2 regions of the Pseudomonas sp. MM227 genome follow, and region 2 is predicted to be linked to the other one. Evidence: predicted binding sites of a transcription regulator. Region 2 holds the regulator's gene; the other holds the start of a gene.
What was found. The regulator sigma-54, encoded in region 2, starts transcription at its own class of promoters, with help from an activator protein. The targets are predictions, from matches to a motif close to ANTGGCATNNANNTTGCTNT.
Positions count from the first base shown of each region.

Region 1: a site for sigma-54 is predicted at 2,550-2,569, ahead of ONG87_RS14585 (circularly permuted type 2 ATP-grasp protein). Genes of this name have one in related genera too.

Region 1 covers NZ_OX352319.1:3,224,979-3,230,168, forward strand. Annotated here, with positions in the region: gene ONG87_RS14575 (transglutaminase family protein) at 1-148, opposite strand, end outside; gene ONG87_RS14580 (alpha-E domain-containing protein) at 145-1,095, opposite strand; gene ONG87_RS14585 (circularly permuted type 2 ATP-grasp protein) at 1,108-2,517, opposite strand; gene ONG87_RS14590 (ribonuclease E inhibitor RraB) at 2,894-3,235, opposite strand; gene ONG87_RS14595 (hypothetical protein) at 3,456-3,692, opposite strand; gene ONG87_RS14600 (LTA synthase family protein) at 3,868-5,190, opposite strand, start outside.
Region 2 covers NZ_OX352319.1:946,797-951,986, forward strand. Annotated here, with positions in the region: gene ONG87_RS04210 (HPr family phosphocarrier protein) at 1-230, opposite strand, end outside; gene rapZ (RNase adapter RapZ) at 247-1,104, opposite strand; gene ptsN (PTS IIA-like nitrogen regulatory protein PtsN) at 1,107-1,571, opposite strand; gene raiA (ribosome-associated translation inhibitor RaiA) at 1,584-1,892, opposite strand; gene ONG87_RS04230 (RNA polymerase factor sigma-54) at 1,971-3,464, opposite strand; gene lptB (LPS export ABC transporter ATP-binding protein) at 3,628-4,353, opposite strand; gene lptA (lipopolysaccharide transport periplasmic protein LptA) at 4,353-4,898, opposite strand; gene lptC (LPS export ABC transporter periplasmic protein LptC) at 4,885-5,190, opposite strand, start outside.

The DNA.
Region 1 (5,190 bases), 2.3 Mb from region 2:
GGGCGCGCACCGGGCGCGGCAGGTCAAGCTGCCAGCTGAGAATGCGCTGGCGTTCGCTGTCGTGCGGCGTAAGGCGCAGGTACTGGATGCTGGCGCGCACCTCGTCATCGTAGTGATAGGCGGTTTCGTGACTGATGTTAAGCCTCATACAGCCTCCAGATAGGCACTGTGGATCGCATTGCCCAACTGGCGCACCAGCGGGATCTGTTCGTTCAACCACTCGTGCAGGCCTTCGTCGAGGATCTCGTCGATACCGGTGTAGCGCAGGCGTGCATCCAGTTCGGCGGCCAGGCGCTGCGCCGGGCGACCATTGGCGCCGGGCAGGTCGGCGAGAATCTGGTTGATCTCCTCGGTACACGCGCGCAGCGAACGGGGCACGTCGGCGCGCAGCAGCAACAGTTCGGCCACCGGCTTGGCGGCCGGTGCATCGCGATAGATTTCGGTGTAGGCCTCGAAGCTCGACAGCGCGCGCAGCAGCGCACTCCACTGGTAGTAACCACGGGCCGAGCTGTCGTCGACTGAATAGGCATCGTCGCCGAGCATTTCGTAACGCGCATCGAGCAAGCGCAGGGTGTTGTCGGCGCGCTCGATGAAGGTGCCCAGGCGAATGAAGCGGAACGCATCGTTGCGCATCAGCGTGCCATAGGTCGCTCCACGAAACAGGTGGGCGCGCTCCTTGACCCAGTCGCAGAACCGACTCATGCCATAGCGACCCACGCCCTGCTCGGCAATCCCGCGGATCTCCAGCCAGGTGGAGTTGATGTTCTCCCACATGTCGGCAGTGATCCGCCCGCGTACCGCATGAGCGCTGGCCCGTGCCGCCCCCAGGCAGCTGTAGATGCTGGCCGGATTGGCCGGATCCAAAGCAAAGAAATGCAGCAGGCGCTCGGCATGCAGCTGGCCGTGACGTTCCAGGTAGTCTTCCAGGGTGCCGGTGATCAACAGCGGCATGGCGATTTCGTCGAGGCCGTCACCGCGGCCATCCTGCGGCATCAACGACAGCGAATAGCTGACATCGAGCATGCGCGCGAGGTTTTCGACGCGCTCCAGATAGCGCGACATCCAATACAGATCAGAGGCAGTTCTACTTAGCATTGGCAGGCATCCTTAATCCTCGACCACCCAGGTGTCTTTGGTCCCGCCGCCCTGCGACGAATTCACCACCAGCGAGCCTTCACGCAACGCCACGCGGGTCAGGCCGCCTGGCACCACGCGGGTTTCACGGCCGGCCAGAACGAAGGGGCGAAGGTCGATGTGGCGCGGTGCGATGCCGTTCTCGACGAACGTCGGGCAGGTTGACAGCGACAACGTGGGTTGGGCGATGTAGGCATGGGGTCGGGCCTTGAGGCGCGCCCGGAAGTTTTCGATTTCGGCGGCACTCGCGCAAGGGCCTACCAGCATGCCGTAGCCACCCGAACCCTGGGTTTCCTTGACCACCAGATCAGGCAGGTTGGCCAGCACATGGGACAGCTCCGAAGGCTTGCGGCACTGCCAGGTCGGCACGTTCTTGAGGATGGGTTCTTCATCCAGGTAGAAGCGGATCATGTCGGTGACGAAGGGGTAGACCGACTTGTCGTCGGCCACGCCGGTGCCGATGGCATTGGCCAATACCACATTTCCGGAGCGATACGCGGCCAGCAGGCCGGGTACGCCGAGCATGGAGTCGGGGTTGAAAGCCAATGGATCGAGGAAGGCGTCGTCCAGGCGTCGATAGATCACGTCCACCGGCTTGGGTCCGTCGGTGGTGCGCATGAACACCTTGTCGTCACGCACGAACAGGTCCGCACCTTCCACCAGTTCCACGCCCATTTCGCGCGCCAGGAAGGCGTGCTCGAAGAACGCACTGTTGAACCGGCCCGGGGTCAGCACCACCACGCTGGGATTGTCGATCGCGCTGGAGCTTTTCAGGGTATCGAGCAGCAGATTGGGGTAGTGATCCACGGGAGCGATGCGCTGCGCGGCGAACAACTCGGGAAACAGCCGCATCATCATCTTGCGGTCTTCGAGCATGTAGCTCACGCCACTGGGCGTGCGCAGGTTGTCTTCCAGGACGTAGTAGGAGCCGTCACCGTCGCGCACCAGGTCGACCCCGGAAATGTGCGAATAGATATCGCGGTGCAAGTCCAGTCCTTGCATCGCCAGCTGATACTGCTCGTTGGCCAGCACCTGCTCGGCAGGGATGATCCCGGCCTTGATGATGCGCTGGTCGTGATACAGGTCGGCGAGGAACATGTTCAGCGCCTTGACGCGCTGGATACAGCCACGCTCCACGATGCGCCATTCGCTGGCAGGAATGCTGCGTGGAATGGTGTCGAAGGGAATCAGCCGTTCGGTACCCTGCTCGTCGCCATACAAGGTGAAGGTGATGCCGGCTCGATGAAACAACAAATCGGCCTCGCGTCGACGCTGGGCAAGCAGTTCCTGCGGCGTATCGGCCAACCAACGGGCGAACTCCCGGTAATGCGGGCGAACTTGGCCATCGGCATCGTACATCTCATCATAATAGGTGCGGCTCATGCCGTACTCCTTGTCACCCGGACCCAAGAGCCTTCGCAAGGCCCGTGCCATCGGCATATGTGCCATTAAATCAAGCGCTTGGAATTCCCAGCCGGGAACCGTGCACCGTTATTGTGCGGCAACGTCCGAACGCCGCTGACATACGCTTCATTGCGAAGCGGATTTTTCAAGCGGCTTGAGGCTATGACCAGCATAGACAGAGTTGAATTCAATAGCTTGCAGCGTTAGTGCATATTTAATTCATCGGCACCGGCAAAAGCTTGGCGCCCCATTGCGAGTCACCGAATTCCCTTTCGCCGCCACCTAGTGAGCGGCTTTTTTTTGCCTGCGATTCGCTGAGCAGGTGAACCACGGCGCTGCCGTGGTCCACCTGGTTTCAGGCCTGCGGGCGTTGGACCTCGTGCTTCACGCCCCACCCCTCGATTTCACCTCCCAGAGGCTCGACCACGGCTTCGAAATCCTGCTCGAATTCACCGATGCCGCCGTAGGTCGCGTACATCAGCTTGCTTAACTCCAGGTGCCAGGCACCGTCGTCGCGCTCGCTTATCTGGGCATTGAGCGACTCGCCGCGAAACTTGCCGGCAGCCGTCCGCGCCCGGTCTTCATCGGGAAAGACCGCATAGAACTCGATAGGATGAATGCGTGCGAAATCGAAACCGCCCTCTTTCATGCGGCGCAATACATTGCTGCTGATGTCTTCTTGATAGGTTGTGCTCATGAATCGTCTCCCTCAGCAATAACGACGGATAGACTTTCAGTACTTCCAGAACCTCCTCGGAACAAGGAATGGGTGCGGTGCAGCGTCGAGGACGCGGCGCCTGGAATCGAGCCTGTTGCAAGAAGCATGGTACGAAAACGAGCAGCAGGATCCGTGGGGACCCTGCCCGCAGAGTAGCGCGAAGGCCGGGCCCGTGCCAATGGCCCGGATCAGATGAAATTCATGCGACTTCGGTGATGGCCGTGATTTCCACGCTGTGCTGCGACTTGAGGGTCTTGGCAACCGGCGAGGCAACGTTGTCGGGAAGATTGACTTCATCCAGTCCGGCTGCGACGGGGTACAGCTTGGAGCGAACGAGCGTTGCCGCCTCTTCGATCGACGGGCAGGTGTCAGCACGGATAGCCATGCTGTCCAGCACGCCATCCTTGTTGACGAAGCTGATTTTCCACTCTTTCATCGGTGTACATCTCCTCGACGGAATTCAGGCAGGAATCTGCTTGATACGCTCACACAACGTTGACTCGCAGCGGCGGGGATTCGTTCCGGCCAGCGGATTGCCGGAGGCGTGCCACGCAGCGCCGACACGGCCATGAAAAAAGGCCCCGAAGGGCCTTTTACAGTACACCAGGTACTTACTCCTGCTTGCTCTCCACCGCACCTGCGGTGTTGTCCAGCAGGCTCTTGGTCGCGGTCTGGATGAACGAGTCCAGCTTGGCCCGCAATTGCGGCACATCGTCGGCATCGGGGATCAGCTGGGCGTCGAATTCACGGCCCAGCTGATAGCGATACAGCCGCGTGTCCATGTCACGGGGCTCGACCAGAATGCGGTCGCCCTTGATGATCGCCACGGTCTGCTCGCTGCCCGAAGGCTTGATCACGGCGAAGCCGGGGTCGCCGGCAGGCAGGTTGAGCAGGTCGCGTCCCCAGCACTGGTGCTGGCTGGCGCCGCCCAGGCGGCCCATGATGGTCGGTACCACATCGGGCTGCGAGCCGACGGTGTGGTTGACCTTGCCGAATTTCTCCTGGATGCCCGGCCCGACCAGCAGCAGCGGTACGTTGAAGCGGCCCAGGTCCATCTCGGTGATCTGCTTCTGGTTACCGAAGCCATGGTCGCCCAGCACGATGAACAGGGTTTCCTTGAAGTACGGCTCCTTGCGCGCCTTTTCGAAGAACTGGCCCAAGGCCCAGTCCGAGTAGCGCATGGCGGTCAGGTGCAGGTCCAGGCTGCCGCGCCCGGTGACCTTGTCTACTGGCAGATTTGCCGGCAGAGCGTAGGGCACGTGGTTGGACAGGGTCTGCAGCAGTGCGTAGAACGGCTTGCCGGCGGCGCCGCGCTTGGCCAGTTCTTCGTTGCCGCGGTCGAACATGTCCTGGTCGGACACGCCCCAGGTCGGATCGGAGAACACTGGATTGACGAAGTCGTTGCGGCCGATGAACGTGGTCATGCCCTGGTTGCTGAAGAACCCGGACTGGTTGTCCCAGGCGAAGTCGCCGTTATAGACATACACGTCGTCGTAACCACGCGCGGCGCTGAGCATCTCCGGCAGCCCGGAGAGCTTGTGGCTGCCCTCGGGGGTCTGCATCAGGTATTCGAAGCCCGGCAGGTTGGGGAAACAGCCCATGGTAGCGAACATGCCCTGATGGGTATGGGTACCGCTGGAGAAGAAGCGATCGAACAGCAGGCCTTCCTGGGCCAGCTTGTCGAAGTACGGCGTGATGCCACCCTCGGCGCCCAACGCGCCCACCGAATGGCCGGCAAAGCTCTCCATCAGGATCACCACCACGTTCTTGATCGGCAGGGTGTTGGCCTGAGGCGGCTGGAAGTTGCGGCGCACCGCGGCGGTGTCGCTGTCCACCAGGGTGTCGTGGGGCGTCAGCAGCATTTCACGGACGGCGCTCTGCGCTTCGTCCTGCGGCAGGGTCGCTTTCCAGATATTGTCGCGGTCTTCGGACAT
Region 2 (5,190 bases):
GCATCGAGCGCCTGCTGATCCTGCTCGCCTTCGGTGTGCAGGTGAATGGTGGTGCCTTTTCCGGCTGCCAACATCATTACACCCATGATGCTCTTGCCGTCGACCAAAGCTTCTGGTGTGCGGCCGACGCGTACCTGGCAGGGAAAGCGTCCCGCCACGCCGACGAATTTCGCTGCGGCGCGGGCGTGCAGGCCGAGCTTGTTGATGATTTCTACTTGGAGGGCGGGCATTGCGCGGGGGATCCTTTCAGCTGAGGTCGCGATGGCGAACCTGGACGTTCTTGAGCGACTGCTGCAGCAATCGGCCCAGGCGCTCGGTCAAGTATACCGAGCGATGATGCCCGCCTGTACAGCCGATGGCGATGGTGACATAGGCGCGACTGCTGGCGGCGAAGCGCGGCAGCCATTTGAGCAGGTAGGAGGAGATGTCCTGGTACATCTCTTCGACGTCCGGCTGGGCCGCCAGGTATTCGGCGACCGGGGCGTCGAGCCCGGACTGTTCTCGCAGCTCCGGCTTCCAGTAGGGGTTGGGCAGGCAGCGCACGTCGAACACCAGGTCGGCGTCTATGGGCATGCCGCGCTTGAACCCGAATGACTCCACCAGAAAGGCCGTACCAGGCTCTGGCTTGTTCAGCAGCCGGACCTTGATTGCATCGCGCAGCTGGTAGAGGTTCAGGTTGGTCGTGTTGATCTTGAGGTCGGCCAGATCGACGATGGGCCCGAGCAGGTCGCTTTCGACGCGGATGGCCTCGGCCAGCGAGCGGCTCTCGTTGCTCAGCGGGTGGCGGCGACGGGTCTCGGAAAAACGCTTGAGCAGCGTTTCTTCGTCGGCGTCCAGGTACAGAACATCGCAATTGATGTGCTTGGCCCGTACTTCGGCCAGCAGTTGGGGAAAACGTGATAAATGGCTGGGCAGGTTGCGCGCATCGATTGACACCGCTACCTGCGGCTGTGCCAGCTCGGTGTGGATCAGGGCACGCTCTGCCAGTTCGGGTAGTAACCCGGCCGGCAGGTTGTCGATGCAATAGAAACCGTTGTCTTCGAGAACATCCAGGGCAGTGCTCTTGCCTGAGCCTGAGCGGCCACTGACGATGATCAAACGCATGGTTAATGACCGCTCTGTTCGTCCAGTACCACTTGGTACAAGGCTTGATTGCTGGGCGCCGAACGCAGTTTCTCACGCACTTCCTTGCGATCGAGCATGCTGGCGATCTGGCGGAGCAACTCCAGGTGGGCATCGGTGGCCGCTTCGGGTACCAGAAGCACGAACAGCAGATCCACGGGAGCGCCGTCGATGGCGTCGTAGTCGATCGGGGCGCTCAGGTGGATAAGGGCGCTGACGGGTGTATCGCAGCCCTTCAGGCGACAATGCGGGATGGCAATGCCGTTGCCGAATCCGGTCGAGCCCAGTTTTTCACGGGCAACGAGCGCTTCGAATACCGTTTGGGTATCCAGCGTGGGCACTTCGCGACCGATCAACTCGGCGATGTTTTCGAGTGCTTTCTTCTTGCTGCCGCCCGGCACGTTCACGCATGAACGGCCGGGGGTCAGGATGGTTTCTAGTCGGATCATGAGTGGGGAGTGTCAGCGAGCAGTCGCGCCTTGCAGCAGACTTTGCTGTTTTTCCTTATGCTTTTTGAGTTGGCGATCCAGCTTGTCGGTAAGCAGGTCGATGGCCGCGTACATGTCGTCATGTTCGGCGTTGGCAACCACCTCACCACCGGGTATGCGCAGGGTGGCTTCGATTTTCTGTTTGAGCTTCTCGACCTCCATGATCACCTGAACGTTGGTGATCTTGTCGAAATGACGTTCGAGCCGCTCGAGTTTTTCCCCGATGTAGGTTCGCAGGGGTTCGGTCACATCCAGTTGGTGTCCACTGATGTTGACTTGCATACCGCTTCTCCTTATTGCCATTGCATAAAGAAGCAGGCTTGGGTGCCTGCCACTGGAACGCTGTGGCACATCGCAGGGCTACATCAACCGCTTGCGTTCGCTGGACGGCGCAATCCCGAGGGATTCGCGATACTTGGCGACCGTTCGGCGGGCTACCTGGATGCCTTGTGCCTCCAGTAAACCAGCGATCTTGCTGTCACTCAACGGCTTTTTCTGATTTTCGGCCGCGACCAGTTTCTTGATGATCGCGCGGATCGCCGTGGAGGAGCATTCGCCACCTTCCGAGGTACTGACATGGCTCGAAAAAAAGTATTTCAGCTCGTATATGCCACGGGGTGTATGCATGTATTTCTGCGTGGTCACCCGTGAAATGGTCGATTCGTGCATGCCCACCGCCTCGGCGATGTCGTGCAGCACCAGAGGCTTCATGGCCTCGTCGCCATAGTCGAGGAAGCCGCGCTGGTGCTCGACGATCTGCGTCGCCACCTTCATCAGGGTCTCGTTACGGCTCTGCAGGCTCTTGATGAACCAGCGCGCTTCCTGCAGCTGGTTGCGCATGAAGGTGTTGTCGGCGCTGGTATCGGCGCGCCGCACGAAACCGGCGTACTGCGGATTGACTCGCAGGCGTGGCACGGACTCCTGATTGAGCTCGACCAGCCAGCGGTCGCTGTCCTTGCGCACGATGACATCGGGCACGACGTATTCCGGCTCGCTGGATTCGATCTGCGAGCCGGGTCGCGGATTGAGGCTCTGCACCAGCTCGATGACCTGGCGCAGCTCGTCTTCCTTGAGCTTCATGCGGCGCATCAGCTGGCTGTAGTCGCGCGAGCCGAGCATGTCGATGAAGTCGCTGACCAGGCGCTGGGCTTCGGCCAGCCAACGGGTCTTGGGCGGCAGCTGGCGCAGCTGCAGCATCAGGCATTCGCTCAGGTTGCGGGCGCCAATGCCAGCGGGCTCGAACTGCTGGATGCGGTGCAGCACCGCTTCGATCTCATCCAGCTCGATGTCCAGTTCAGGATCGAAAGACTCGCAGATTTCCTGCAGCGTCTCGTCCAGGTAACCCTGGTTGTTGATGCAGTCGATGATGGTCACGGCGATCAGCCGATCGGTGTCGGACATGGGCGCCAGGTTCAGCTGCCACAACAGATGCGTCTGCAGGCTTTCGCCGACCGATGTGCGCGTGGTGAAGTCCCACTCGTCGTCATCGTTGCTCGGCAGGCTGCTGGCGCTGGTCTGGTAGATGTCTTCCCAGGCGGTGTCCACAGGCAGTTCGCTGGGGATGCGCTCGTTCCAGTCGCCTTCCTCGAGGTTGTCGACCGTAGGCGCGGATTCCTGGAAGCTCGGCTCCTGGATTTCCTGGGGCGGTGTCTGCTCGACCTTGTCGGCCAGCGGGTCGCTGTTGTCGAAGTCGTCGCCTTCTTCCTGGCGTTCGAGCATGGGATTGGATTCCAGCGCTTCCTGAATCTCCTGTTGGAGGTCCAGGGTCGATAGCTGGAGAAGGCGGATGGCCTGTTGCAACTGCGGTGTCATCGTCAGTTGCTGGCCCATACGTAGGACGAGCGATGGTTTCATGGCAGGAACTTAACACCTTGGTCGCCGGCGCGAAGCGCCTTCTACTACGGGTACCGAAGCACCCGGCTTATGTCGTAAGCAAATTATATGCCTGAAACCTGAGTGTTTGCCTAGGGCGCCATGAAAATTAATGCCCGTGGGAGGGCGCTGGCGCCCTCGGGCCTTACAAGCGGAACTCGTGGCCCAGGTAGACTTCGCGCACCAGATCGTTGGCCAGAATGGTCTGGGCATCGCCTTCGGCAATCAGCTGGCCGTCGTTGACGATGTAGGCCGTTTCGCAGATATCCAGGGTCTCGCGGACGTTGTGGTCGGTGATCAATACGCCGATGCCCTTGGTCTTGAGGTGGTGGATAATCTGCTTGATGTCGCCGACCGAAATCGGATCGACACCGGCGAAGGGTTCGTCGAGCAGGATGAACTTGGGTGCGGTGGCCAGGGCGCGGGCGATCTCTACGCGGCGACGTTCACCCCCCGAAAGACTCATGCCCAGGTTGTCGCGGATGTGCGTGATGTGGAATTCCTGCAGCAGGCCTTCGAGCTCTGCCAGCCGAGCCGTGGCATCGAGTTCCTTGCGGGTTTCCAGAATGGCCATGATGTTGTCGGCCACCGACAGCTTGCGGAAGATCGAGGCCTCCTGCGGCAGGTAACCGATGCCGGAGCGGGCGCGGCCATGCATCGGCTGGTGACTGACGTCCAGGTCGTCGATGAGCACACGGCCCTGATCGGCCTGCACCAGGCCGACGATCATGTAGAAACAGGTGGTCTTGCCGGCCCCGTTGGGGCCCAGCAGGCCGACGATCTGCCCGCTTTCGATGGACAGGCTGACGTCGCGTACGACTTGCCGGCTCTTGTAGCTCTTGGCCAGGTGCTGCGCTTTCAGAACTGCCATTACTGGGCCTTCTGCGGTGCGTCGGATTTCTTCTTCGGCTGGATCACCATGTCGATGCGCGGACGAGGCGTGGTGACCTTGCTGCCCGTGGCACGGCCGGCGTTGACCACCTGGCGCACGGTGTCGTAGACGATCTTCTCGCCTTCGGACGTGTTGCCGTCGTTGATGACCTTGGCCTTGTCGATCAGCACGATGCGGTTCTGCGCCGCGAAGTACTGGATGGTCATGCCGTAGGCCTGCACGATGGGCTTGTCGGCGGCGGGTTTCTGCTCGTAGTAGGCCAGGTTGCCGACAGCAGTGAACACGTCCACGTCGCCCGTGGCATTGCGGGTGATGGTCACGGTATTGCCGGTGATCTTCATCGACCCTTGGGTAATGATCACATTGCCCTTGTAGGTCGCCACACCCTGTTTGTCGTCGAGCTGGGCATCGTCGGACTGGATATGAATGGGCTGATCGCGGTCAGTGGGCAGTGCCCAGGCGCTCGCGCTTCCCAGTGCTGCGCTCAGGCTGAGCAAAAAGGGGAGGGTTTTAACGAGCCTCATACTGTCCTCTTACGTTGGACAGCAAGTTGATCTTGCTGTCATTCAGATACGCTTTCATGCCCTTGGCCGTCGACACGCCACCGGCGCCGTCGATTCTAACGTCTTGGTCGGTCTGCGCATATTGCTTCTGTGGGAAAACGGTCATGCGCGAGCTGGTGATCAGCGTAGCGCGGCTTTTCTGATCGGTACGCGCGATGCGCACCGAATCGATCAGCTCGACTTCGCTGCCATCGGGATTGACTTCGCCGCGATCGCTGGTCACGTGCCATGGATAGACGGTTCCGCGGTACAG